Regions from separate parts of the Flammeovirga sp. MY04 genome, predicted to be linked through region 1. Evidence: riboswitches for the same ligand, from Rfam matches in the RefSeq annotation. Region 1 holds a riboswitch; each other region holds the start of a gene.
What was found. Region 1 has a riboswitch for S-adenosylmethionine ahead of metH (methionine synthase). Riboswitches for the same ligand answer to the same signal wherever they lie in the genome.

Region 1 (7,647 bases):
TGATTCCCTGCCACTTCCTGAAAAATTTCAGAAATGGTAGAGGGCTTCATTTTATAGCCGGGACCAATTTGATGGGCTTTTACGGTTTGATGTTCCGACCACACTCCTTCTTTTAAACTACTACTCATCGTCCATCATCTCAACGGTGAATGTTGCAGAGAAAGTCTTGCCTTTTTCTAGTGTTTGATTCGCATACTTCTCCTTGAAATTATGATTCTCATCTCTTAGATCAGCCACTCCATACCAAGGCTCAATACATACAAAATCGGCATTCTTTCCAACCGGAGTCCAAATTCCTAGAAGTGGCCAATCTTTAAAACCAATTCTCAGTTTTCTAGAATCATCTTTCTTGGTATAAATATCAAGATATTCTGATTTGAAATGATCGAAAATTATGGCATCGTCCTTAAAAGTTTCGAACTTTAATGGAAGAATTTTCTCTCCCTTCAATGCATCATGTTCAATGGCTCCGCTTCTTAATCCGTTATCCAATAGTAATCTTTCAAACTCTTCTTGATGAGAAAATTCGATAACATAATCTTCGAAAGATGTACCTGGAACAAAGTTGGTATTAAAACCTGGATGGGCTCCCACGCCAAAATAAATAGTTTCCATATCCAAGTTATCTACTTGATATGTAATACTTAATTTATTGTCTTTGATCTCATAGATCGTTCTAAAAACAAACTTATAGGGATATTTCTGAATGGTTTCGTGATCAAATCGCAGTTCAAAAATACACGACAACTCGTCTTGAGTCACTAATTTATGTTCCATATCACGAGCAAAACCATGTTGAGGGAGTTTATAATTTACTCCATCCACTTCGTAATATCCTTCTTCTACTTGTCCAACAATTGGAAATAACACAGGTGCATGTCTCCCCCATACTTCCTTATCGGCTTGCCATAAATATTCTTGTTGATGTTGTTTATGATATACCGAATGTAACTCTGCCCCGTCTCTTGAAATCTTAACTGATAATACGGCGTTCTCAAGTGATACTAATCTGCTCATTTATGTTTAAATACGTAATGGTCAATATTTAATGTCTATCTTAAAAATTGATATTTAAAAAGACATATTTTGTTGTAGTGAAAATAGAAAATTTAACTATAAAGTAAAAAGGGAAAATGAAGAAGTAATGATAAAAAAGACTAATTATTGAGTAAATAAATTTTCATCAGTCTCAATATTAAATTTGATTACATCAATAATATCCTTCGTTAGTTTGTGAAACTCATTGATCTCTCCTTCCAATACTGAATACTCTTCAATTTCATAGGTATTAATATATCCTTCTAACCCTTCCTCACCAAGCACTATTAACTTTCTTATTTTCATAGCTGCATCAGTTTTATAATTTTTTCTTTTAATTTCTTGCTCTATTTCCGTTGGGATTTTAGTAAGAAACGCTCTGACATAAAAAGCTTTAAATTTCAGATCTTTAGATACTTGAATAGGAGTTCCGTTTTGATCTTTTAAAAATAACTGCACCTCTTCAACTTCTCCTATTTTAAGCTCTATAGGATGTTTTATTAAAGATGAGTAAAGCGAAAATAATTTGTAATTAACGATTTTATTTGAGCCTTTTAGATTCTCAATTCTGTATCCTAAGAATAATTTCTGATTATTGTAGGTTTTCACTGAGTAGTTTACTGATGATAATGGTTGATCATCTAATAAAAAGCGAACACGACAAAGGTTATCTTCATCTTCATATCTACTTATATATTTTCTTATTGTTCCCTCTTTCAACTTCATTTCAATTGTATTCATCAAAAATAATTCTGCCTTAATTGAATCAAATTCAGATAAGGGTAATTTTTGATAATAAGGTGGATCCAATAATATAGTACCACGTTCCATTTTAGTCATTGCTAAATTACCTTGCCTTTCAACCAAAGCTTTATAAAAATTCTCATCTAAATAATCAAAGACTTTCACTTCAATAAAAGGTGGTTTCTCTGAAACAATTTCATAGTCAATTCTCTCAAGAGCGTTCCATCTTTTAGTGAATAATTTTTTAGACTCCTGATAAGAGTCTCCAATAATTTTAAACTTTACAAGAGAATAGCTTTGTGTGGATTTTTCATCATTTGATGACGTACATGAAAGTAAACAACATACGATTAGGAAGAGAGAAGTTATTTTGTTTAGCATGATAATTTAGTAGTTAATTAAAAAAGTCAGGTGATACTTTCTTAAAGCAATCACCTGACTTAAATATACTATTTGTAATTAAAAATTACCATCGGTATTCTATAATTGTGAATTACAGAAGAACTGTTCCCAACCATCTTCTCATTTCGTGTTCTGGTCGGTTGACACGTTCTGCGTAATCTTTTAATTGATCTTCGTTGATTTTACCCAAACCGAAGTATCTCGATTCTTGGTTACCGAAATACCAACCTGATACCGCTGCAGCAGGCGTCATGGCATAGCTTTCAGTCAATTCAACACCAATGTTATTGGTAACATCAAGAAGCTTGAATAATTTGTCTTTCTCTGTATGATCTGGACAAGCAGGGTAACCTGGAGCTGGACGAATACCTTGGTATTTCTCATCAATCAGATCTTCATTATTAAAGATCTCATCTTTTGCATATCCCCAAATTTCCTTTCTTACTTTCTCGTGCATCAATTCGGTAAAGGCTTCTGCTAAACGATCGGCCAATGCTTTCACCATGATACTGTTATAATCATCATGATCTGCTTCGTATTGTGCGACCAACTTATCTAAACCAATACCTGCAGTTACCGCAAATCCACCAATATAATCTTGCCTACCTGACTCTTTAGGAGCAACAAAATCGGTTAAACAGAAGTTTGGCTTACCTGCAGCCTTTTTATTCTGCTGCCTTAAATGACATAACAATTCTGTTTTCTTAGAACGATCTTCCTTAAAGAATATCGAATGATGATGATCAGCATCTGGTAATTCAACATCAGTAGCTTCGAAATCATACAACTCGATGTCATCATCATTAACACTGTTCGCAGGGAAGAAACCAATTACAGCATTGGCTTGTAATAATTTTTCATCAATGATCTTTTGGAGCATCGCTTTAGCATCTTTGTAAAGATCTGTCGCTTGTACACCTACGATTTCATCTTTTAAGATTGCAGGGAAACGACCAGCCAATTCCCAAGTTTGGAAGAATGGAGTCCAGTCTAAATACTTTGCAATTTCCTCTAAGTCATATGCTTCGAATACTTTTGTTCCTAAGAACGATGGCTTTGTAATTGATGAAGTTTCCCAATCAATAGCCAATTTATTCTTACGAGCATCCTCGATTGAAATCAACTTTTTAGCACCTTGGCGTTTAGCATGAGACTCTCTCAATGCAGCGTATTCATCTTTGAATTCTTGAATCACCTCTTTAGTGTATTCCTTATTTTCAGAAGTATAAGCTGAAGCAATTGGTACTGACTTAGAAGCATCTAATACGTGAACAACTGATCCTGAATAATGAGGGTCAATTTTTACCGCCGTATGTACTCTTGAAGTCGTTGCCCCGCCAATCATTACTGGAATATTCAGTTCTTGACGTTCTAATTCTTCAGCAACGTAAACCATTTCATCTAATGATGGAGTGATCAAACCACTCAATCCGATAACGTCTACTTTTTCTTCAACAGCTGTTCTAATAATTTTATCCAACGGCACCATTACTCCAAGGTCAATGATCTCGAAGTTGTTACAAGCTAGTACTACACTTACGATATTTTTACCTATATCGTGTACATCACCTTTTACGGTCGCCATCAAGATTTTGCCGGCAGAAGATGAAGCTGATAATTCTGGATTATTGGCTTTCTCTTCTTCAATATATGGAATAAGAATCGCTACCGCCTTTTTCATCACACGTGCAGATTTTACTACTTGAGGAAGGAACATTTTACCTTCTCCAAATAAATCACCTACTACGTTCATACCATCCATCAAAGGACCTTCGATCACTTCAATTGGACGAGCGAATTTCTGACGTGCTTCTTCTACATCTTCATCAATAAATTCTACTAAACCTTTAACTAAGGCATGAGATAAACGTTGTTCTACTGGATTTTCTCTCCAAGATAAGTCCACCTCTTTTTTCTTACCTTTTGATTTTACTGTTTCTGCAAAATCAACTAAACGTTCAGTGGCATCTTCTCTTCTATTCAAAAGAACATCTTCAACATGTTCTAATAAATCTTTTGGAATTTCTTCATACACCTCGATCATACCTGGGTTCACAATACCCATGTCCATACCTGCTTTACCAGCATGGTATAAGAAAGCGGAGTGCATGGCTTCACGAACCGCATTATTTCCTCTAAAGGAGAATGAAATGTTGGAAACACCGCCACTTACCATCGCATGTGGTAAGTTCTCTTTGATCCATTTTGTGGCTTTAAAGAAATCAACTGCATAGTTGTTGTGCTCTTCGATACCAGTGGCCACTGCCAAGATATTCGGATCAAAAATGATGTCTTGAGGTGCAAAACCTACTTTATTGACTAGAATATCATATGATCTTGAACAGATTTCTTTTCTTCTCTCGAAGTTATCTGCTTGACCATCTTCATCAAATGCCATGACAACTGCCGCAGCACCATATTTTTTGATGGTTGTTGCTTTATAAATAAAGTCCTCTTCTCCTTCTTTCAAAGAGATAGAGTTGACAATACCTTTACCTTGCAATGTTTTCAGACCTGCTTCAATAATTTCCCATTTTGATGAATCCACCATAATCGGAAGCTTGGCAATATCTGGTTCAGAAGCGATTAGATTTAAGAAACGCGTCATACATTCCTTAGAGTCCAACATCCCTTCATCCATATTGACATCAATTACTTGAGCACCACCTTCTACTTGGTGTCTTGCAATTTCGATAGCAGCTTCAAAATCACCATTTTCAATCAAACGACGGAATTTAGCAGAACCTGTTACGTTGGCTCTCTCACCCACGTTAACAAAAATACTTTCCGGCTTGATCGTTACAGGTTCTAAACCACTTAATCTTTGGTAAGGTGCTTGAGTTGGAATTTCTCTTACCTTAGCTTTGCTGAAGGTCTCCGCAATTCCATTAATATGGTCAGGTGTTGTACCACAACATCCACCAATAATATTCACTAATCCATCAAAAGATTCTAAGATTTTACTCATCTCTTCTGATGTCTGATCGTACTCACCAAATTCGTTAGGAAGACCCGCATTTGGATAGGCTGAAACGTTGGTATCAGCAACACGAGATAATTCTTGAATGTATGGACGAAGTAAATCTGCGCCTAATGCACAGTTCAACCCAACACTAAATAGATCCGCATGTCTGATAGAGTTCCAGAATGCTTCTACTACTTGTCCGGATAGCGTTCTACCCGATGCATCTGTAATCGTGCCAGATACCATCAATGGTAAACGTTCACCTTTATATAAGTTAGGAAATTCAGTTTCTCTCCCTTTTGGAGCTGCGGAAACTACCTTGCCTTCTTCAACATCAGTAAAATATTTATCTGCAGCAAATAAAGCCGCCTTACAGTTTAGTGTATCAAATACTGTCTCGATTAAGATTGTATCCGCTCCACCTTCTGCTAGACCTTGTACCTGTAAATAATAAGCTTCAACAAGATCATCAAAAGTAACCGCTCTATAACCTGGATCGTTTACATCTGGAGAAATAGATGCCGTTCTGTTTGTTGGTCCTACAGCTCCCGCTACAAAACGAGGTTTGAGAGGTTCCAATTCAGTGTACTCAGCAGCTGCTTCTTTTGCCAATTTTGCAGAGGCGTAGTTCAACTCATACACATCCGGCTCCATTTGATAATCGGCCATAGCGATCGTCGTACCACTAAATGTATTCGTCTCAACGATATCAGCTCCTGCTTTGAAATATTGTTTGTGAATATCACGAATAATATCCGGCTGAGTGATAGAAAGCATATCATTGTTCCCTTTCACATCACATGGGTGATCTTTAAATCGTTCACCTCTGTAATCCTCTTCACCTAATTTATGCTTTTGAATCATGGTACCCATCGCACCATCTAGTATGAGCACACGCTCTTTTGCTAACTCTCTGAGTTTTTTCGACATCTGATATTTTAAAAGTTACGTTTCACATCCTCTCCAATTGAAGAGTTAAAAACGTGCTTAAAAGTTACTGTTGAGACTTCCATTCCTGATTGAATGCTATAGCTCATCTTTCTCGGACACCTCCGAGGCGGGATTTGGCACCTGTAGCTGGGCGCAACGGTTGCCATGACATCTACGAGCCCGATCTCTTATGTCATTCGTGATAAGCACAGTGCAAATTAAATACAAAATGAAGAAAAGACCATATTTTATTGAATGAAATCGCCTTTTCGTCATCAATTTTAATACGAATACTTAATTTTTTTCAATTTTTTTAAATGTTCAATTTATCCAATAAACATAAGAGTATTTGATACACTTTATAAATTTAGAAATGGGTTGCGCAATCTGTTTCGAAACCTTTCGTACAGAAAAATAAAATCACGTTATCCGTAAATGACAACCGATTGCGCAACATGTATCGCAACATTCCGAAACTTTAAAAAACAGAAATCCAAAAATAGTACAACAATAGTCCACTTTTAGACAAAAGAACTGACTTACAACAATTTGTAATTCTATAGATTAAGGCTTAGAATTGTAAAAGACAAAAACATAGCTATCTACTGCGCAAAACTTGAAATGAATTATAATTTACTGCTATTACGTATTGTCTAAAAGTTATCTAGCTAGAAATTCTCTATTACAGTCATGTTTGATGAAATGACAAACATGCCCATTTTTTTTGCACATGTCCGTTACATGTCCATTTAAAACTACATTTAACTAATGAAAAAATTATTACGTTTCTTCAGTCTAATGCTATTGATGACCATAGCATTCACGTCCACATTGTATGCTCAAGAAAGAAAACTAACCGGGACAATTCTCGATGAAAACAAAACTCCTTTACCTGGTGTAAACGTGATTGTCACAGGAACATCAAAAGGTACAACTACTGATTTTGAAGGAAACTTTTCTATTCTTGTTTCAGAATCAGCCAAAACGCTATCATTTAGTTATATCGGATTTTTTGAACAAGTAGTTGAAATCGGAAATAAAACTAAATTCTCTATCATTCTAAAAGAAGATGCTAAACAACTTTCGGAAGTAGTTGTAGTCGGTTATGGTCAGATGGAGAAAAAAGATGTGACAGGCGCCATGTCTTCTGTTAAGGCAGAAGATTTTAACCAAGGTGTGATGTCCTCTCCTGATCAATTGATTCAAGGTAAAATTGCTGGTGTTCAGATGACTCCATCTTCTGGGGAGCCAGGTGCAGGTGTCAACATTCGTGTTCGTGGTGGTACATCATTAACTGCATCCAATGAGCCTTTATACGTTATTGATGGCTTTCCAATTGATAATACTGCATCAGACCCAGGTACTTCTGGTGTATATTCAAATTCTGCTAGAAAAAATCCATTGGCCACTATCAACCCTGCAGATATTGAGTCATTTGATATCTTAAAAGATGCTTCTGCAACAGCTATTTATGGAGCTAGAGGTGCAAATGGTGTCATCATCATTACCACTAAGAAAGGTAAAGAAGGTACTGCTAAAGTAAACTATGATGCTTACTTTGGAGTATC
Region 2 (7,647 bases), on a different replicon from region 1:
CTGATATCCAGAAGAAGAAATGAGTTGAAAATTCTTTAAGTATTTTTGTAAATTTCTAGTATTTATGTCTTTGTGATCATCAAGATGATATTCAACTGTATGTAATAAATTCTTTTTCTTATCGATTAATTGATAATCATATGTTTTAGTAGTAAGTATTTTTTTGTTGTCATCATTCAATATTTCAACATAATATAAATTCTTGGTAGTGGATTGATTATCGAGTACTAAATTCTTTTCTGTTTCTATTAAGATTTCATTGCTATTGTTGTCGATATCATATGATGCGAAATAAGTCGTGTTATCTATTTTATAAGAATAGATAATATGATTTTCACTTAGAGTAAAAACGCTTAAATTATTTGAGGTGACTGGAAGTTGGAATAACTTTGTCGAAATTCCAGTCTTCAAATTTTCCACATAAACAAATGGCTTATCTTTTGAAGAAGATGACTCTAAATAGATAATATGAGTTTCATCCTCTGATAGATCTGCATAAAACGGGTAGTTAGAAGCATTTTCAATTAATTTATTTTCAAACTTTTTGTTGTCTATAATAAAAAGACCTTCTTTATGATTATAGATGAAATGGTTTTTGTATTTCTTGAAATTATAAATGTCGTTTTGAAAACGATCTATTGCAGCTAATTCATTCTTCGATTTATTATCAAATAATTTGATGTTACCCCAAATATCTCCACCTATTACCAAATCATATTTTTCATTATAGGCTATTGCACTTAAATCACTCATAAAATCTTTTTTTGCGTTAAAAAAAGATTTTGAATCATCTTCTAAACTAACCTGTTTTATACCATCCATATGTCCATAGACTATAGAATTTCCTACGATATCTGCTAAGTAGTTGTATTTAATGTTTTTAATCAGTTTTTGTTCTATATAATCATAAATCAAAGTACATGTACGCCCTTCTACCTTTGCGACAAACATTAAAAGGTTTTGATCTTCATCTATATGGACTATATTCATTGTGGTATATGAAACCTCTGATTTACGATCGTATTTAAATACTTTAATTGGTTTATTCGTAAGATAATCTTTATAGACAACCACTTCTTTATTGGTATATACAGCCATAAACTGACCGGATTTGGAAAACTGAATGTCATATATACGATTTCCATCTAGTGGGATACCGTAACGGGTGATTACCTTCCCAGAGTTTTCATGAATGACGAAAGGATTTGTCCACCCATGTGTATTTATACCAAGTATAAAAGGAGTAGCAGGAACTTTTCTTAAACGATGAACACTAAAATTACCAACATGATCAAATTTTATTTCTCTTATTATTTTACCTGAAGCAATGTCGTAGGATTTTAAATTATCTCCTTGTGTGATAATCACTTCCCTAGAGTTATCATCTAAAATAGCATCATTAATGTTATCATCTGTGACTTCAATTTGTGTAATCACCTTTCTGGTTTTTACATCAAGAATGTAAACAATATTCTGAGAAAGTACTAAGATTAAGTTTTGGTCCTTACTAAATGAAATTTTACGAATTGGGGAGGTAACCGAAGCTTGTAAATAAACTTCTGGTTTATCACTTTTTAATTTTTTTACAAGGTCAAGGTTACTATCAAAAGTAAAACCAATACTATCGACATTCATTGGTACATTCAAGCTATCAATTAATTGGGCATATTGTATATTTTTTTCTTGTTTATAAGACTTTACTAAGCTTTTAGTTTTTAAATCCCATAAGAAGCAAGAATTATCAAAGAAAGAATTTGTTAATAAAAAGTCGTGTCCACTAAAATGCTGTGTACTTAAATCTGTGATATATCCATTATGTACTTTTGTAACTTGTTCTGGAGAGATTTTTCCAATACTTAAAGGGCAACGAATTAAACGACCTCTTGATCCTAGAATTAACTCTTTTGATTTTTCTAGAAATGTAATAGATGAAACAGCTTCTCCAAAAACATCTTTATGAGATGATATTATTTTTAATTTATCATCCAGTTGATGTACATCCCCACTCGATGTCCCAATATAAATACCCTCATTTGTAGAGCTAATTGCAGTAATAAAATCTTCAATATCATAGTTTTGTTGATTGATAATTTTTCCGTTTAGATCATAAACTACAATTTTCTTAGAGTCTGGAAATAGAGTAAGAATGTGGGTTTTATCAATTTGAAATGTGGCGAATAAAGGTCTTTTATTCCCAGAAATTTCCCATTTATATTCTTTATTAAAATTAGAATAGTTCCAAACATTAACTTCTCCATTTTTATGGAAAGTAAGGAAGTTATCCTTATTTGAGACATTGACAGGAAGTATATAATTATTCCAGGTAAATTCTTGTTTATTGGTCCTCTCCCCATCAACACCTATTAAATAAAGGGTGTTGAGTAAACTCATTTTATCTTGATTAGTTATGTTGAATGAGGAATATAAACTTTCAATATTTTCTTGATATAAAATACTTCCCCATAGGTCAAAAACAGTAACCTTACCTCCATCTGTTCTTACAAATTGTCCATTAAAGTTTTTATAATTGACGTTGGCATAGGGTAAATCATAAAAACCTGAGATTAAATACTGTTTCCATGAATTTGATAAAGCTACTAATCCACTTGTAGTTTGAAGCAAGTATGACGAACCGAACATATTAAAGTATGGTGTATTACTTGGATTGTAAGAGTTCAACTCACCTAGACCAATTTTTAGATGTGGAATGTCATCTATATAAATGTGGCTTAATTCCTTCCCCTCAAAACTGATAATTTTTATGGATGTTTTTATATCTGTTCTAAACAATTCAGGTGATAATAATAAATGTATTCCCTGATCATTTATGATACTACCCTTAATGAATTCTTTTGACTTATAGATTTCCGTTACTTTTTCATTTATCAATTCTAATACACTATTTGGTTTAATGAAAAAGATTCTCCCGGACGAATTTATTTTTACTTTTGCATTGGTTAATTCATGATTAGGAAGTGAGATTTTCTTTATGTTTTTAGTCTTGAGGTCAACTAATTGTAAACTACTGAGGGTAATATTTGTTAGTGTATTTTCTTTGGGTATTTGAGCATTTAGATAAAAATTATCTAGAGCTATAGAATCTTGTAATGAATAATCTTCCTTATCCCAAAAACGCACAAAATCATTTACGGTAATTAGATGTTTATCGGTCTCATATATTTTCGCAACATAATTTCTATGTGGAAGGAAGACCACTTCTTTACCATTAATCATTGAGACACCACGTACATCAGAATGTATATTATCACTTATCCAAATGATATTATTACTTATGGATATAAGCACATCATTTACAATTGCTGAATTATTTTGGGCTTTTGCACCAAAGCTGAAAGTGATTAAGAATAATAGATAAAGTTTGAGGTAGCTCATTATAGATGTAGTTGATATAAGATAAATGTGTTGAGTAAATTTAATTGTTATAGTTCACCTTTAAAATAATAAATGAGATTATAATTATGAAAGCAATTACCATCTAGAAAATCTCCCCTATCCAAGAACATTATTCTAAGTATTTCTATAAAGAATAAAACATAATATGATTTATGGTTGCAAGTTGCAACTAATAATTATATATATTATTCATAATCAATTAAATTGAAATACTTATTAACCCATTAACTTTGCTTCATGAAAAGGTTCATTGCCCTTTTTAAGGAAAAACCTTTTATATCCTCATTATCATTAACCTTTAGTGAATTATTATATAATTATTCACTACTCCTATTTGTCACACAAGTCTATTCGGCTGAAGATGTAGGACGTTGGTTCATATTTTTTGCTGTCTTTAATTTGTCGATCAATATTAGAGAAGGGGTACTTTATGTTGCTTTAGTGAAATTTTCATCTGGAAAAGAAGATGAAACAGCACATTCTACTTATAAAACGGTTTTATACGCTCTATTACTTATAGAATCCTTAATTGGAGCGGTAATTTTTGCGATTGGGTATTATGATTTCTTCCCAGAAGTCTCCGCATTATTGTTATTTTATCCATTGTATTCCATTAGTAATAATTGTTTAAAATGGATTGAAAATATTCATAAAAGTCGTGGTGAATTATATAAAGCAGTAATGATTAATTTCACTACTCTTTTAATGCTTTTCACTGCTTTCTTCTATTTCAGTAATTACCCTGTAGAATTAAGTAATTTAATTATCTATTTGAGTGGCCTTTATTTTGTTAGTTTTCTTATTGGTTTAAGTTCAATTCCAACCTTCAAAATAGTTATAAGTAAATTTAATAAGAAAACGTTCAAACACATTATGCATTATGCCAAACAAGGCACGTTAAAAGCGATATTTGGTACACTTGCTTCTAGGATGACTTTATTTATATCAGCTGGTATTTTGTCTTTGGAAGTAACAGCACTTTTGGGTGTTGCTCAACGATATTTGGTGTTAATTTTATCGCTTAGTAATGCGATTCAGCTCATATTTTACCCTAAAATTGTCTTACTATTTGAGCAAGGTAACCTTAGGCATTTTAAGCTTGAATTTACAAAAACAATTAAAAGAGTGTATACTTTGATTGTTCCTATCTCTATTGCTTTTCTTATTGTCATTAAACCTCTTTTAGGTATTCTACATGGAGAAGGTTATGGAGAATCTTTCCACCTATTAGTTATTTTGATAATGTCCGCTCAGTTTTCGCCATTAGGAGCATTTTTCGGAAGTTATACTAATGCAATTGGTAAACCTCAATATTCAACCAATGTTGTGGTAATTAATAGCTGTATTTTAATTTTTAGCTCTTACTTCTTTGTCAAATTCTTTGGAGAACTAGGAACAGTACTTCCATTATTAGTTACAGAAATAATAGGATTCTTTATTATCTACAATTATTACCAGAAATACGAAAGGATCAATATCATATTATTGATGTTAAGGACACCAAAGCTATATCTGATCTATTTTAGAAGAGCAAAACAACTCTATCACCTTAAATTCAAAAAAACTTCTTAGAAAAATTTGAATTATACATTTTTTGTCTTTTACTTTGTATCATCATCAAGAATCCTTAGATGGATGCCAACCGAGTAAATACCACGGTGGCAAAATAGATGAGGTCGGAACGACAAAAACATTCCCCCTATTCTTATTAAATTCTTGATGTCATTGTAAAATTTTGTTTCACTCTAAATTTACATTTATGACATTATTCAATGAAAATGAACTTGTTGACGCTTCTCTTTTAGGGCAGCTATCTGATGATGAACTGATACATCAGTTTAATCTTGAAGTCGGTAACTTTCAGTGGAATAGTTCTCGAGGTATTTTTTTAAATGCCTTGAACACAGAGTTCCATAATAGAGACTTTAAAGGTTTATCCACTGTATTTAAAAGTGGTAAATTATCTCTTAAAAAGCCTATCCATTTATTAAATGGAGAATTGAATTTTATTTAGTATTTCAAAATTATATCATCATGAATTTACAAGAAGACATTTATATCTATTTCGTGGATCATTTTTCATCATTAAATGATCAATCATTATTGGAATTAATTAGGACTACATCAACTAAAGAGGTATCTCATCATAACAAAAAGATGTTAGATGCCTTAAATGATGTAAGGAATGCTAGATCAATCTGATTAACAGGTGTCACCCTATATGAATTGGGTGACACTTTTATTTTTTATATATCGGATAACCTCCTCCCTATTTGTCATTACTTTTTGTTTGGTATCTGATCCAATAATAAGGTTAATACCATATAATAATAACTTAGTGACAGGGTTATTAATAATCACTATATAAGAAGCTACAAGATGTGAATAGTTGTCCAAAATAACTTTTACTTTATTAGCAAAACTCATACGGAGATCTGTTAGCATCATTTTTACTTTAGAAACATCATATATAAAAGTTGTAGGTTTTTGAATGTTTTCTAAAATGATATGAACTACTTTAAAAAAATGTTCTACATCTTTTTTATTCAATGTTTCTTTCCTGAATGTAATTATTACATGATCATCAAATGGATATTCTATTTTAAATGTTTCGTCACTTAATTTGTTGCAAAGGTAATCTAGAGGGTACATTCTATTTTTGTTTGGGTAGTAAATAGAGAATGAATTTAATTGTAATCAAGAAACATTTGATATTGATTTGATTACTTCACTATCTAATTCTGCAAAGCTTCTTGCCATGTCAATATCATCGTAAACGTATTGTCTTATTTCTCTTTTAAATATCTTATTTATTGTATTTAAAATCACTTTCAAAAGCTTATTAGGTGCTACAATAAAATAAGCTCTCAATAAGTTCTGATATCTTTTATCATGTTCATTAAGTAAACGTCCATACTCTGCTCTGGCTGAGGAACTAATCCATTTGATATTACTTGAATCATCAATAACTACAAAAGGTGTATCAAACTTGTCAAAAACTTTTTCTTTTAGTGCTTTAAATTCAATAATATCTTGATGAGTTGGGTTTTCAGATAAACATGTCATTGTCACAATTGGAAAGTCAGTAACATCTATTACTGCAGCATTACATGTGTAAATTTTATTCATAATAGTTAGGTTTCTTGTAAAATATTAGTAGTTGGGTAGTGATGTGTAATGGTAAGGTTATTTTAAGATACCCTCTGATAATCGATCATAAATTTTAATTCTGATTTTGCTTTTTTGTATGCTTCATCATAGCTAGAACATATTACTTGACGAAATCTTGGTTTTGCAACAAGGTTGATACCTTTTAACATGATATTCACCACTATATTGGGAACTACAACATATGCTGTTTTAAAGAGATGAAGATATTTCTCATCACTTTCTTTGAGGCATTTACCATATTCTATTCTTGCTTCTGAGTCCATCCATTTGATTTTGGACACATCGCTAAGGACTATAAATGCTTCATTGATTTCCTTGAATACCTTATTTTTTAAGTTTTTGTATTCAATTACATCTTTTAGATTAGGTTGTTCTTTTTTACAAACGATTTTTACAAGTGGGAATTCTGAAAAATCAAATGTTGCCACTGAACATTCATAAATATCTTGCATGAGTAATAAATTAGTACACATAAAGAACACTAAAAACATCACCTTAGTTCAAAAAAGTGAATTTTTCTACAAAAAATTACAATGTTAGAAATCGCCCATAATATGAACTTGAAAAGAAATTATAATGAGTAATCGATAATTTTATAAACATACCTTTTTCTAAAAATATCTCATTGCATTAGTATTTATCTTGTAGAATTTGAACATAAAAAAAAGATCAGTCAATGACTGATCTTAATTTTGTTTAGTATTTAATTTTACATGTTTATACTTATATATTAAATCATGAATTAATTCCTAATTTATGCAGATTTCAAGTTCTCGATAAGATCCTTTTCATGTAATGCTTTAGAATATGCCTGTTCAAAAGATTTACAGATTACTTGTTCATATTTTGGTTTTGCGATTAGATTCACTCCTTTTAGAATGGCATTGGCAATAATATTAGGAACAACAGCATATGTTTTAATCATCAAATTACTGTATTTATCAGCAGTTTCTTTCATGTTTTTCCCATAAGCTATCCGAGCATCTGCATCCATCCACTTTACTTTAGAAATATCACCAATTACAACAAAGGGAGTAGTAAATGTTTCGAATATCTCTTCCT
Region 3 (7,647 bases), 1.2 Mb from region 1:
CTAGAGGTTTCTAATGATTACAAGTGCAATATAAACACTTAAATTTTAGTGTTAGATATAAATAATGATAAATATAAATTAACGCTTTAACAGATAGAAACCCGTTTCATTTGCACTTCAATGTTTAAATATGTTAGAATTGAAACATATAATATAAAATCAGTTAAACAACCGTTTGCTATGTATGTTAAACAAAGTTACAAAAAAGCAAGATGTTTAACACTTAACATTAATTTAACAATACAATGAACCCACTTTAGAACCCCATTATATTTATTTTCTATTTCTGACCTTTAATTGGAGTTTTTTAGTGTATTTTGAAAGGATATAATCATCATAATGTTGGGTCATAAAAAAAGACCACAACATCTCCATTGTGGCCTCTTAATATTTTAAAGATTCTTTCTATTAATAAAGAATTCTGAATTTAATGGTATGATCAATCTGCTTCATATCCTCAAGAAGTTCGTGTTGATATGATTGATCGATATCTGTAATTACATAACCAATATCTTCATTTGTTTTAAGGTATTGACCTAAGATGTTACAACCTCTATTTGCAAAAACGTTGTTCATCTGTGCAAGTATACCTGATTTGTTTTGGTGGATATGTAATAATCTATGACCGCTTTCCAATCTTGGTAATTGAACATTAGGGAAATTCACACTATTGAACGAACTACCTGTATTTACATATTCAATCATTTTTGAAGGGACGAAATCAGCTATATTCTCTTGTGCTTCTAAAGTACTACCTCCAATGTGCGGAGTAAGAATCAAATTATCGATATTCTTAACAGGAGCATCGAACGTATCGTTATTATTCTTAGGTTCTACTGGGAATACATCGATAGCTGCACCAGCTAAGTGATTCGATTCTAATGCCTCTTGAAGTGCTTCCAGTTCAACTACTGGTCCTCTTGCAAGGTTCACAAGAATAGCACCTTTTTTCATTTTTTGAATGTGCTCTCTTTTAAAGAACATTTTGTTCTCAGGTCTACCATCTACGTGAAGTGATACCACATCAGAAATTTCTAACAATTTATCAAGGCTAGATAATTTCGTTGCGTTACCCAATCCAAGCTTTTCAACTACATCGTAATAGTAAACGTCCATACCCATTGATTCAGCAAGAATAGACAACTGAGATCCGATATTACCATAACCGATAATACCTAGTTTCTTACCTCTAACCTCAAAAGATCCACCTGCAGACTTGCTCCACTCTCCTCTATCCATCTGACGCATTCTTTTTGGTATTTGTCTCATCAACATGATGATTTCACCAATCGCCATTTCTACTACAGATCTTGTATTACTATAAGGTGCATTGAAAACACAAACGCCATGTTCAGTACAAGCGTCTAAATCAATTTGATTTGTTCCGATACAGAATGCACCAACGATCATTAAACGATCAGCAGCTTCTACTACTTTACGAGTTAACATCGTTTTTGAGCGGATACCTAAGATGTGAACACCTTTGATTTTCTCACAAAGTTCATCCTCATCAAGTGCACCTCCTAAAAGTTCTACTTGATATCCTTCTTGAATAAGTCTCTCTTTTGCATCCTGATGGATATTTTCTAAAAGAAGTACTTTTATTTTACTTTTTGGAAATGATGTTGCCATAGGGTGTTTGATAGTGAAAAGTATTTCATCAAAGCTATTGGCTTCGACATCTGCTTTAGCCAATACTTTTTCTCTTTTTATATTTTCGGTAAAAGCAAAGAATGTTTTTGCATATCCTGCTTCTCTAATTTCATAGTCAGTGTATCCGTCGCCAATGACAACTACTTCACCTTCAAGTGAAAGTTCTTTCATTAGCTTTACTTTACCTTTGTGTTCTGATAAAGGGTTGGAAGCATCAAAACCTGTTACTTCATCTTTATCATTATAAGTAAATGTGTTGGCATAAATATTCTCCTCCTTAATACCATATTCAGTTACTACTGGAGTAATAAAATCTTTAAAGCCACTTGATACGATTAAAACATTATCAGTCTCATTAGAGAAAAATTCCTTATTTCTTTTTACAGATTCTGATACTAATTCCTTTAGCTCATTCGATAATTGAGTAACGTCTTTTTTCGTTGCCTCTAATAAAGCCAATCTTTGTTCTAAAGCCTCTCTGAACGACAGTTCTCCGGCCATTGCTTGATCTGTAAGGTCTTTGATTTTTTTCCCTACAATTTCTTTTTTATCTGTACCTTCATATAAAATATCGCTAAGCACGTCCAATGCTTCTACTTTAGTGAAAGTACTATCGAAGTCTATTACAAAAAATGTTTTGTCAGCCATGATCTTATTATCTGTCTTAGGTTGTTCCAATCGCAAAATCAAAAATATTACTTAATGACGACATTTTCATAATATTTAATGATTTATTGTAAAATTAGCAATAAATTAATCTAATCGATTAACATTTTGTAGTAAATAAAAAAATAAACGGAAGATTTAGTCGGTAATTAGTGTATCTTTTACTCTCTTTGGTAGTTTATCAAATACTAACTGATAGGAATGATCTATCCAATTTAATATTTCATTATCTTCCATATCTGCATTGACATCAATGGTGTTCCAATGTTTTTTATTTAAGTGGTACCCTCCTCGAACACATGCATATTTTTCTCTAAGTTCCAATGCTTTTTCAGGGTCACATTTTAAACTAATACTTTCAAACAAATCAATATTTGTCAGTGCAAACATCTTTCCTGCTACTTTAAATACAATTGTGGTTTCATCGAATGGAAATTCTTCTGTCACTCCATTTTTTGAAAGACAATGATTTCTAAAATCTTCAATATTCATGACTTAATCTAATTGTTTATATATCAAAAAATCAAATATATTTTTAAAGTTCTGAACAACAAAAAACTAGTCATATGTAACAATAAATTAATTCTTAAAATATTCAAAAATCACTTAAAGTTACCTTTCTTTGCATTTAATTTTACTAACACTTGAACTCTAATTTTTCCCGACCACTTATTACTGTATTTATTTATCAATGATTACTATTTTTTTTAACTCATAATCAAATACTTTCGAATCGGTAATTAGTGTTGTTTTAAAATTATTTGTTTAAACAAACACTAAACTAAAACAATTCATCTTTACAAGTGTTAATGAATTGGACTAAAGCAAAACACAATGAAACAAAGTTTTCTAACATTATTCAGCATTTTTATCATCTCCTCATCATTATTCGCTCAAAGTGGTATTGTTAGAGGTAAAGTGACAGAGGTACCAAAAAATGAGACTGTACCTTACGCTACGGTAGTTATTCAAGGCACAACAAAAGGAGCCACAACAGATGACAATGGTAACTATGAAATTAAAGGTTTAGAACCGGGTTTATATAACCTTGTAGTTAATTACGTTGGTTACGCCCCTGCATCACAAGAAGTAGAAGTTACCAACTCTAGACCTGCACAGGTCAATTTCCAATTAAAACCTTCCACTCAAGAACTAAACGAAGTGGAAGTTGTGGCCAATGGCTTTTACAAATCTGACGAAAGTCCTGTATCTGTTCAACGTATTGGTGTAACAGAAGTAAAGAGAGCTCCTGGTGCCAATAGAGACATTTCAAGAGTTTTACAATCACTTCCTGGTGTAGCATCTACGGCTTCATTTAGAAACGACATATTAATTAGAGGTGGTGCTCCTAACGAAAATCGCTTTTACTTGGATGGAATTGAAATTCCTAACATCAACCACTTTGCTACACAAGGAGCATCAGGTGGTCCGGTTGGAATGATCAACGTTGATTTTATCGAAAATGTAGAATTCTATTCTGGTGCCTATCCATCAGGTCGTGGAAATGCCTTATCATCAGTGATGGAATTTTCACAAAAAGACGGAAGAACAGATCAGCATACAACTAACTTAATTTTAGGAACATCGGATGTTGGTATTACATTCGAGGGACCTGTAACTGATAAATCATCAATTATTGTATCAGCGAGACAATCTTATTTACAAGCCTTGTTTAGTGTATTGGGATTACCATTCTTGCCTACTTACAATGACTTCCAATTAAAGTATAAATACGACATCAATCAAAGAAACAAAATATCAATCATAGGATTAGGTGCTATCGACCAATTTAAATTGGCAGATTCACCTGGCGAACCAACAGATGAAGATTACGAGCAAAACGTTTATACTTTAAATAATTTACCTGAACAAAATCAGTGGAATTATACTATCGGGGCGAAATATGAACATTTTAGAGACAACTCAACATTTACGTTTGTAGCTTCTCGAAATATGTTAACCAACAATCAGTTCAAACATCCTGGCAACGATAGAAATCAAGCAAAAATTTACGATTACAACTCTACCGAAGCAGAAAATAAATTTAGATTAGAGGGTGTAACGTTCACAAATAATGGATTCACATTCTCATACGGTGTGAATTATGAATACGCTACATATACCAATAAAACTTTCCAGACTTTATATGATTATGATGACGATCAGTTAAAGACCATTACTTTTGATAGTAATCTTCCTTTAAATAAATGGGGAGCGTTTGGTACAGTTTCAAAGAAATTAGCAAGTGATAAAGTCACATTATCATTAGGAGCAAGAGTAGACGCGAATGATTACTCAGATACTATGGGTAATTTATTAGATCAGTTCTCTCCTAGATTTTCAGCTTCATATCAGTTCACTCCAAGATGGAGTTTAAACTTCAATACAGGTATCTATTATCAGTTACCGACTTATACCACGCTTGGATATAAAGAAGATGGCAAATTTGTCAACAAAGAAAATGACTTAACCTATATCCGAAACAAACAATTAGTGGGTGGTTTAGAATATAAAATCCCTGAAAAGAACTTGAAATTCACTGTTGAAGGATTCCAAAAATTATACGATCAATATCCATACTCAATTAATAACCAAATCTCTTTGGCCAATTTAGGTGCTGATTTTGGTGTAATTGGTTCTGAAGCAGTAACAAGTACTTCTTTGGGTAGATCTAGAGGTGTTGAATTCTTGGCTCAGCAAAAATTCTACAAAGGATTCTATGGTATCTTAGCTTATACTTATGTACAGTCAGAGTTTACCAATGCAGATCCAAATGTATACGCACCTTCTTCTTGGGATAGTAGAAACATTGTATCCTTAACTGGTGGTAAAAAACTAAAAAGAAATTGGGAGATCGGAGCTAGATGGTTATACTCTGGAGGTACTCCTTATACTCCATACGATGTTGACGCATCTATGGACAGACAAGTTTGGGATGCAGAGCGTAGAGGAGTTAGAGATTACTCACAGATCAATACGTTACGTTTAGATGCACAACATCAATTAGATGTTAGAGTTGACAAACATTACTATTTCAATAAGTGGAGTATCAATTTCTTCTTGGATATCCAAAACATTTATAATTATAAGTCGAAAGGTCAGCCAATATTGACTACAGAAATTGATCAAATGGGTAATCCTGTAGTAGATCCTAACGACCCAAGCAAATACGTTCCTAAGTTTATTGAAACAACGAACGGTTTATTACAACCTTCAATCGGAATCATTGTAGAATTATAATATTTCAAAAAAAACAATCATTTTCCCTTACTTCTCGTAAATAAAGAGGTAAGGGTTTGTTTTTTTCTAAATTCTACATTTATTTTGAAATCGCATACCATTTACATCTTCTAAAGACGTAAGTGTTTATAAAGAAGAGGCAAGAGACTAGGCTCAAAGACCCTCTAGCAACCATCATAAATAATGAAAAGGTGCTACATCCTAGCCTAAATTTTTAGGAACTATAAGCAAATATCGGAACGTGATGAAGATGCCTTCTGTACTACTTATCCAATCTTTGTATCCTTGATTTAGGCTTTATTTGAAGTCTTTTTTTGTGTCTCATTTATTTCATTCGTAATCAAGAGCAATAAATGCAACAGCATTATTATACATACAAAGAAAAATTTGATCTGGAATTTGGGGAAAGTTTAGAAGGGTTCACCCTTTCATATTACACCTACGGTCAGTTAAACCAAGACAAAAGCAATGTCATTTGGGTATGTCATGCCCTTACTGGTAATGCCGATGTTTTTGACTGGTGGAATGGACTTTTTGGAGAAGACGCTATCTTCAACCCCAAGGATCACTTTATTATATGTGTAAATGTTTTAGGATCATGTTATGGTTCTACAGGACCTACATCTATAAACCCTAAAACCAAAGAACCTTTTTATGATTCATTTCCTAACATTTCGATTAGAGACATTGTCAACTCTTTAAATATCTTAAGAGATCATTTGGACATTAAATCTATTAATACCTTAATCGGAGGGTCTTTAGGAGGGCAACAAGCTTTAGAATGGGCAGTGATGCATCCCAAAATGATGGAAAACCTTATTATATGTGCAACAAACTCTAAACATTCTGCTTGGGGTATTGCATTTAATGAAGCACAAAGGATGTCAATTGAAGCTGATCCTACTTGGGGAGACAAAAGTGATAACGCCGGAGTTAATGGTTTAAAGGCTGCTAGAGCTATTGCTATGTTATCTTATAGAAACTATAGCACTTATGAAGAAACTCAATCTGAAAAAGACGTAAATAAAGTAGATAATTACAGAGCATCTACTTATCAGCAATATCAAGGTGATAAATTAACTAAAAGATTTAACGCTTATTCTTATTGGACTTTATCTAAAACAATGGACAGTCATCATTTAGGTAGAAACCGTAAATCTTTAGAAGAAGCACTTCAGAGTATACAGGCATACACTCAGGTAATTGGCATTACTAGTGATGTCTTATTCCCTGTATCTGAGCAACGTTTTATTACGCAACATATTCCAAATGTCACCTATGAAGAAATCACTTCTCTTTATGGTCATGATGGATTTTTGGTGGAGACTTATAAAATTGCTGCGGCAATCAGAGCTTTTTTCAAACAAAAAAATAAAAAAAGAGTAGTCTTATAATTTTAGGCACACATTTTGATTTTGCATTGGCGTATATCCGTTTGGATAATGTATGTCTATAATGAACATCAAATAACATGAAAAATATTACTAAAAGACTCTTATCCGCAAGTGCATTATTATTGTTAGGAGTTTTCGCTTTTTCTTGCTCTAACAAATACGGCAATGCATCATCTTCTTATTTCAAAAAAGAAAGAAAGAAATATGAAGTAATGGATCAACATGCAGACTGTCCTCAATTGGTAAAATCAAGAAGATAATTTCTTCAAAAAATCATATTTCAATCCTTTTTTCGTAACTTCATGAAAAAAGGATTTTTATTATTTCTACCAATTATAGATTTTTTAATCTTCTACTACCAATTATTATGCAACGTGAGATTGAAATTGCAGAGCTGCGAAGGCTTACCCAATATTTAGACGATAATTTTGATTATGATTTCAAAAATTACGCAATGTCTTCGTTTACTAGAAGAGTTCGCCGAGTTGTTGAGTTGTATAAATTTTCATCCGTAGATGCATTAATCAAAAGGTTTAAAGATAAACCTGAGTTTTTTCAAGAATTTGTTTCTGAGATTACTGTTAATGTAACAGAGATGTTTAGAGACCCTACTTTTTGGATTTCCTTAAGAGACGAAATCATTCCTGAGGTCTTAAATGAACATGATAAAATAAGTATTTGGCACGCAGGGTGT
Region 4 (7,647 bases), 800 kb from region 1:
GAATCGGCAGGAGTTCCTTTATCTAAGTGATATTGCACCCTGCTTTCCAACCATCCAAATCTTCTATTTAGATCTGAGTCGATAAACTCATCCGCTTCTCTAGTCAAAAATTTCGCATTGAAATAAAAGACCACAAAAGTGAAGATCAGATAGAATAAGGTAACTCTAGATAATAAATTAAAAGTCTGTTTCTTGTTCATAAATTAAGCCTCCACAAATTTATACCCCATACCGTACACCGATTTAATGTACTCTCCAGCTCCTTCTTTCTGAAGTTTCTTTCTAAGGTTTTTGATATGAGTATAAATAAAATCAAAATTATCAGCTTGATCAATATGATCTCCCCACAAGTGTTCTGCAATACTTTCTTTCGTCAACATTTTATTTTTGTTGTAGAAGAAATAGAGCAGTAAATCGTATTCCTTTTTCGTCAGTTCTAATACAAGATCGTTAATTTTTACAGTGGATGAGGTAATATCAATTTTAATCACACCATGTTCTAAAACCGTACTTCCTTTTAGTTTTTTTCTTCTGAAAAGTGAACGTACTCTTGCAATTAACTCTGCCATATGAAAGGGCTTAGTGATGTAATCATCCGCCCCTAAATCCAACCCAGTGACCTTATCGTCGATGCTATTTCTAGCGGTAACGATAAGTACACCAGTGTTTGGATTAATTTCTTTAATATATTTCACGATCTCTAAACCGTTACCATCGGGCAAACCGAGATCGACGACAATAATATCGTATTCATATACCGATATTTTGTCTTTTGCATCAGCCACCAAGCCGACAGTTTCTACCGTCATTGCCTGATCGCTCAGTCCTTTTAGTATATCTTCTGTTAAATGAGGGTTATCCTCTATCAACAATAATTTCATTCAATATCAAGTTTTAGAAGTCTTCCATTCCGCCTCCTCCACCTTGTCCTCTTCGAGAAGGTTTGAAGTTGTTCAGACGGTAGGTTAAAGTTACAGTTAGATATTGAGCATACCTAAAGTCTTCTTGCATGTTTCTAAAACCAATACCTTCAGAATATGATTGTCTGATGGCTGTTCCAAAAACATCATTCATAGAAGCTGTAAGCGTTAACTTCTTCTTCAACATAGAGTGCTTCACAGCCGCTTGCATCACAAAGAAACCTTCGTTTCTACCTTGTGCAGTTACTGTTGGACCTGTATATCTATTATTAATTTGAAGCTGAGTAGATTTCGATAATCTAAATGTATTATTAAAACGGCTACTCCAGTTAATACTCTGTCTACTAAAATCTTGACCTTCTAACTGTCCTTCTACTTTATAATCAAACAAGCTACCCATAATATCCATGGTCCACCATTTAAATGGAGAAAGGTTTACAGATGTTTCTAATCCTAAAGCATAATCAGATCCTACGTTTTCATAAGTATGTAAGATCACTCCTTCTGACCATACTTTCTGAACTCTTTCCACTTTATCGTGCGTCATTCTGTAATAGGCATCAAAATTAACTGTTGCTTTCTCACCAAGATTCCACAAATATCCAAAATCGAAGGAATCGATATTTTCAGGTAATAAGTTCGGGTTACCTTGTCTTACGTTGAACGCATCTTGCCATGTCACGAAAGGTTCCAAATACCAACCTCTAGGTCTTTCAATTCTTCTTGAATAGCTCAACATCAATTGGTTGTCTTTCGGCAAACTATACGATAAGTGAACTGTAGGGAAAATGTTCCATTGATCGACCGGATAGTCTTGCTCCTGACCTACCACTGAAACATTTCTCCCTGTGTATTCAGCTCGAACACCACCTTGGTAACCCAATTTCCCCAGCTTACCGGAATAGATACCATATAAGGAGTGTATCGTCTGTGTGTAGTTTGTGGTGTAACTAAAATCTTGTTGGAAAATATAGTCGCCTGTTGTAGGGTCTAATTGATACACTTCGTTAATATCTTCTGCTGCATTCCAACGTGTTTGCCATCCGGCTTCGATTTTATCAGTTGCACCGATAGGTAAAGTATAATCTAATTTAGCTCTTAATCTACCTCCAGGTCCTACTTCAGAAGAACGTTGTCCCGATGATGGTATTTCTACAACAGAACCATCAGGGTTTTTAGGTAATAATTCGTTTTTCGAAGACTCTGTCATGTCTCTTCCACCATAATCTACCATGGCATCAAGTACATGACCTTTCTTATTAAATTTATGTTGATAGGCTAAGTTTACGCTGTAATACAAGCCTCCTCTTTCCCATTGTTCACTTGAGATATATCGATTTTCATCAATTGGATTATTGGAACCACCTATGTTTTTATATTCATAGAAATCGGCATCCATTCCACCATACATTTTAAAATCACCTACTTTACCAGATAACTTGATAAAATCATTATCAGAAATCGAGTATTCAACACCACCTTGAAGTCCCATCACCTCGAAAGTACGCTCTCTTTCTCCATCAGAAATAATGTAAGATGTTGTGTCTCCCGCTTGAGTAATACGTTCAGATTTTAAGGTACCCGGACCCGGTCTTTTATTGTAATTGGCACCTACATAGTAGCTCCATTTCTTCTTTCTAAAGTTTAACAGGAAATCTCCTCCTAATCGGCCATAACGACCTACATTTACGTTGGCTACGCCACTTACACCTTCTAATTTATTTTTCTTAGTAATGATATTGATAATGCCTGCCGTTCCATCAGGGTCGTATTTGGCAGATGGGTTAGTTATTAATTCAATATTTTCGATAGTTGAGGCTGGAATTTGTTGTAAAGCTTCTGATGCATCCAATACAGAAGGGCGACCATCAATAAGTACGGTAAATCCAGAACTACCTCTCAAACTCACGTTACCATCTCCATCTACATTTATAGAAGGTACATTTTGTAGTACATCTACCGCAGTACCTGATAAAGCCGAGAATTGTGAGCCTACATTGACTACCTTTTTGTCGATGTCATAGGTCACCGTATTTTGGGTTCCAACAACTTCTACAGCTTCAAGTACTTCAGCATCTGTAGTCAGTACTACATTACCAATATCTTTAGAGTAATTAGATTTATCGATCACTACATTTTCTAGAATGCTTTTTTGGAATCCGATAAAAGTTACTTCTACCATATACGTACCTTCGGACAAGTTCTTTACGACGAACTTACCTCCTTCAGTAGTTACGGTACCACCTACAAGGGTGTGCGTATCTTTAGTAAATACACTTACAGTAGCATATTCTACCGGTACGTTTGTTCCGTCCTCGGAAACAGAACCGATAATGACTCCTTTCTTAATGGGGTTGTTGTTAGCGAAAACCGTTGAAAGGAAAATGAAAGTCAAAAATGTGAATAATTGAGAAGTTCTTTTAAACATGAGTTTACAGTAAATATTAAATCTGCTTCAAAAGTAGTAGGCAAATCTGTTTGAAATCTGAAGAGATATAGAGTTGATGATCTTTTATTCTTAAATCATTGATTTTCTTAACGTTTCAACATCTACTTTTTTGATAAAAACCACAAACACTTGTATTTGTTTATAGAAAAATCAGATTTCATTTTTACAATTCTGATTGAATTCTGTAGTTCCTCTTTTTATAAATTCTATTTGTTATAAACTTATTTGATAAAAAAACTTCAAAGACTTTTGTACTACTTTATTACATTTCTATATTTGCATTTGCAATCTTATCAAGAAAGGCAGAGGGATTGGGCCCTATGAAGTCTTGGCAACCTGCGCTCCTCAAAGCAAGGTGCCAACTCCCACCACGAAGGTGTTCGTGAAAAGATGAGTTTAACTCCATAAAATTTCATATTCATTGCATTGCAATACTGTCTATACTGATAAGTTCACGGATGAACCAAAATTTGGGCTGAGTGTTTTTTAGAAGTTTAAAACAGCATATTATTTCTTTTTGTCTACTGTTATTTTTAACAGGATGCTTTGAGCTACAAGAAAAGTTAGAAGTGACAGAAAGCGGAAAAGGTGATTATTCCTTTACTTTTGATTTTTCTCAGAGTAAAGATATCTTCAATATTATTTCTGCTTATAAAGACAAAAACGATCAACGCATTTTTGAACCAAAAAAATACGAAAAACCACTACAATTGCTAAGCCGAGAATTAAATACTCTTCCCGGTGTGTACAATTGTAAGACTTTATTAGACTCTACCCATTGGAGGTTAGGTATTCGTTTTGCATTTGTTGATATTCATGCATTCAATTCCGCTCTCTCGAAAATTAACCTCTCTAAGAAGGAGGAGGTTTTCATCAAAATGAAGAGAAAAAAAGCTGAATGGGTTCAGAATGTAAATTGGATGAATATCATCACATCGCAACTACCAAATTCTGATGAATCGAAGAAATTGATGTTGCAACAAGTGGATTCTGCTTCTTACAATTTCCATTGGAATCTGAACAGAAATATCAAAACTGTAAAATCCTATGAGATCGAACGAATGGGAACATCAGAATTGGTATTTGAAGGGAAAATTCCAAGCATTGAAAAAGCAGAGTATATCACTCAATGGAATGTAAAATTTAAATGAGATTATCATAAATAATAGAAATATGACCTATTTATTCACATCCGAATCTGTATCTGAAGGGCATCCAGATAAAATTGCCGATCAAATATCGGATTCAATTTTAGATGCTATGTTGGCACAAGACCCTACTTCACGTGTGGCTTGTGAAACTATGGTTACTACAGGTTTAGCTGTAATTGCTGGAGAAATTACGACAAAAGCATATGTTGAAATTCCAGATGTTGTTCGTGAGACTATCGACAAAATCGGATACAATAAAGAAGATTATTACTTTGCAGCTCACTCTTGTGGTGTTCAAGTAGCATTACACAGCCAATCTCCAGATATTGCTCAAGGTGTAAACGTGGGTGAAGGTGTAGATAAAGATCAAGGGGCTGGTGACCAAGGTATGATGTTTGGTTACGCTACTAAAGAGACGCCAAGCTATATGCCAATGGCACTTGCTTTCTCTCATGGTCTAGTAAAAAGATTAGCTGAAATCCGTAAAACTCAGCCTGAATTAATCGGTTATTTAAGACCAGATGCTAAGGCTCAGGTAACCATTGAATATAACGAGGACAATACTCCTAAAAGAGTACACACTATCGTTGTTTCTACTCAGCACGATGAGTTCCCAAATAAATCAGACGATGATGCATTGGCTCAAATCGCAGAAGATGTGAAAAAACACGTTATTCCTGCAGTTATTCCAAATGCTTTAATCGATGCAGATACTATCTTCCACATCAACCCAACAGGTAAATTTGTTATTGGTGGACCTCACGGTGATGCTGGCTTGACTGGACGTAAAATTATTGTAGATACTTACGGTGGTAAAGGTGCTCACGGTGGTGGTGCATTCTCAGGAAAAGATCCATCTAAAGTAGACCGTTCTGCTGCTTATGCTGCAAGACACATCGCTAAAAACTTAGTAGCTGCAGGTGTAGCCGACGAAGCTTTAGTACAAGTGGCTTATGCTATTGGTGTTTCTACACCAGTATCATTGAACGTACAAACTTACGGTACTTCAAAAATAGACAAAACAGATGCTGAAATTTCAAATATCGTAAACGAGCTTTTCGATATGCGTCCTAAGGCAATTGTTGATCGTTTAGGTCTTACTAACCCTATTTTCTCTCCAACAGCTGCTTATGGTCATATGGGACAAGAACCATATACAAAAGAAGTTGAATTGGAGATCAGAAATATCGAAGAAAAAGACGGTAAGAAAGTAACGACTACTACAATCGAGAAAAAAGAAGTAGAATTCTTTACATGGGAGAAACTAGATTATGTCGATAAGATTAAATCTGCTTTCGGATTGTAATATTTTTCTATAAATAATATTATTTCTAAATCCTTGTTGGTAATTTCACCAACAAGGATTTTTTTATTTTACGATATATGCGTTTCACTCTTATACTTCTATTCCTATTATCTAACCTAATCACTTCTGCTCAATCAAGTGATAGTTTATCTATTCATCAAAAAACAAAAAATAGAAAAACTGTTGGCCTTGTACTAAGTGGAGGGGGAGCAAAAGGTATTGCCCATATTACTGTCATTAAAGTTCTTGAAGAATATGGTATTCCAATTGACTATATTACGGGTACTTCTATGGGAGCAATTGTTGGTGGATTTTATGCTGCAGGTTACACCACAGATGAATTGGAAATGTTTATCAGAGACCCTCAATTCCAAGATTGGGTATCAGGTAAAGTCAATACCGACGATCAATTTTATTTTGGTCGACAAGAAAGAGGAGCTGAATGGGTGAACTTTAATATTGAATATGATTCCATTTATGGTTTATCATGGGATCCCACAATTATCCCTACTGGCCTACTGAATTATAACCTTTCTGCCCGCCTTTTTAAACGCTCCAAAGAAATTGATTACGATTTCGATAATCTAGATGTTCCCTTTAGAGCCGTAGTATCAGATATCTTCGAAAGAAAAGCCATTGCCGTAGGTGAAGGAGATTTAATGAGTGCTATCCGTGGATCTATGGCTGTACCATTGGTCTTTTCTCCAGTAAAAATCCAAGATAAATATGTATATGATGGTGGTATCTACAACAACATCCCTGTAGATGTCATGAAGGAAGAATTTAATCCCGACATGGTCATTGCGGTAAACCTTGGTGCACATGATATGTTTGAAGAATATCCATATGATAGAGATGAAGAACTTATCAAAGGCAATGTTTTAAAGTTCATTGTCATGAATAACACCTACCCCAAAGAACTTGACGATAAAGAAGATATTTATTTAGGTGTTCCTGTTGATGAATATTCTGCAGCTGATTTTACTCCGGTAGACTCTTTGCTGGCTATAGGCGATCGGTATGCTAGAACAATGATCGACTCTGTCGTTAAAGTCTATGGTGATGATCAACCAAAAGTTAAACCTCGACCAAGTCGTTTCAATTCGTTATATGATCCACAAGAGGAAGTAGTGAGCCATGTAAACTTAGGTGATAATCTCAGTTTTGGTCAAAGATTATTTGTGAGAAACATTGTAAAGCCTAATCGTAGAAAAAAGGCATCCATGGAAGACCTCTATCAAGGGTACAGCATGCTACTTTCTAACAATTACTTCAATAACCTTGATGCCTATTTTTATTACGACAGCTTAGATGATGACGCTAAATTGCATATTGATGTAGTTCCAAATAAAAAGGTTCGTCTCGGTGTGGGTGGTAACATTGCAACGAGAAACATAGGTCAGTTTTATGTAAATGCTCAATTCAATGTCTTTACCAGATCATTAAATACGGTAAGAGTGAATGCTATGGGTGGATCCTTCTACAACTCTTTCCGTGCTGAAGTAGAGTCCTTATATGCTAAAAGACTTCCATTCTCATTAGGAGCAGAATTTATTCATAACCGATGGAATTATGCCAATGCTTCTGAACTCCTTTTCGAAAAACGAAATAGTTTAAACACCCTTCGAAAAGACAATTACTTTGGCGGTAAAATTAGCACAGCCCTAGGAAGACAATATAAAATATATGGTTTTGGAGGTTACTTCTGGAATGAAGACAATTATGATCAGATTTTCCTAGTGGATGCAGGTGATGGTTCCGGAAATCAAGTTTCTACCAATTTAATAGGATTAGACAAACACAAAGGTTTCCTATTTGGTG

Region 2: linked by a shared signal. The riboswitch ahead of MY04_RS23730 (hypothetical protein) and the one ahead of metH (methionine synthase) in region 1 are both predicted to bind S-adenosylmethionine.
Region 3: linked by a shared signal. The riboswitch ahead of metX (homoserine O-acetyltransferase MetX) and the one ahead of metH (methionine synthase) in region 1 are both predicted to bind S-adenosylmethionine.
Region 4: linked by a shared signal. The riboswitch ahead of MY04_RS00355 (hypothetical protein) and the one ahead of metH (methionine synthase) in region 1 are both predicted to bind S-adenosylmethionine.

Annotation. Positions count from the first base shown of each region.
Region 1 is NZ_CP003560.2:906,803-914,449, reverse strand. It holds gene MY04_RS03595 (acyl-[acyl-carrier-protein] thioesterase) at 1-128, opposite strand, end outside; gene MY04_RS03590 (aldose 1-epimerase family protein) at 121-1,017, opposite strand; gene MY04_RS03585 (hypothetical protein) at 1,162-2,163, opposite strand; gene metH (methionine synthase) at 2,276-6,079, opposite strand; SAM riboswitch class I at 6,180-6,288, opposite strand; gene MY04_RS03575 (SusC/RagA family TonB-linked outer membrane protein) at 6,848-7,647, shown strand, end outside.
Region 2 is NZ_CP003561.2:959,476-967,122, forward strand. It holds gene MY04_RS23720 (hypothetical protein) at 1-3,393, opposite strand, end outside; gene MY04_RS23725 (lipopolysaccharide biosynthesis protein) at 3,652-4,986, shown strand; SAM-I-IV-variant riboswitch at 5,024-5,116, shown strand; gene MY04_RS23730 (hypothetical protein) at 5,174-5,428, shown strand; gene MY04_RS23735 (hypothetical protein) at 5,449-5,616, shown strand; gene MY04_RS23740 (hypothetical protein) at 5,632-6,066, opposite strand; gene MY04_RS23745 (STAS/SEC14 domain-containing protein) at 6,112-6,543, opposite strand; gene MY04_RS23750 (hypothetical protein) at 6,606-7,037, opposite strand; gene MY04_RS23755 (hypothetical protein) at 7,340-7,647, opposite strand, start outside.
Region 3 is NZ_CP003560.2:2,087,999-2,095,645, forward strand. It holds gene serA (phosphoglycerate dehydrogenase) at 409-2,301, opposite strand; gene MY04_RS08415 (MmcQ/YjbR family DNA-binding protein) at 2,458-2,811, opposite strand; gene MY04_RS08420 (TonB-dependent receptor) at 3,154-5,559, shown strand; SAM riboswitch class I at 5,683-5,789, shown strand; gene metX (homoserine O-acetyltransferase MetX) at 5,913-6,953, shown strand; gene MY04_RS08430 (hypothetical protein) at 7,031-7,213, shown strand; gene MY04_RS08435 (CheR family methyltransferase) at 7,321-7,647, shown strand, end outside.
Region 4 is NZ_CP003560.2:103,794-111,440, reverse strand. It holds gene MY04_RS00370 (sensor histidine kinase) at 1-200, opposite strand, end outside; gene MY04_RS00365 (response regulator transcription factor) at 204-881, opposite strand; gene MY04_RS00360 (outer membrane beta-barrel protein) at 895-3,348, opposite strand; SAM riboswitch class I at 3,657-3,766, shown strand; gene MY04_RS00355 (hypothetical protein) at 3,939-4,520, shown strand; gene metK (methionine adenosyltransferase) at 4,543-5,826, shown strand; gene MY04_RS00345 (patatin-like phospholipase family protein) at 5,904-7,647, shown strand, end outside.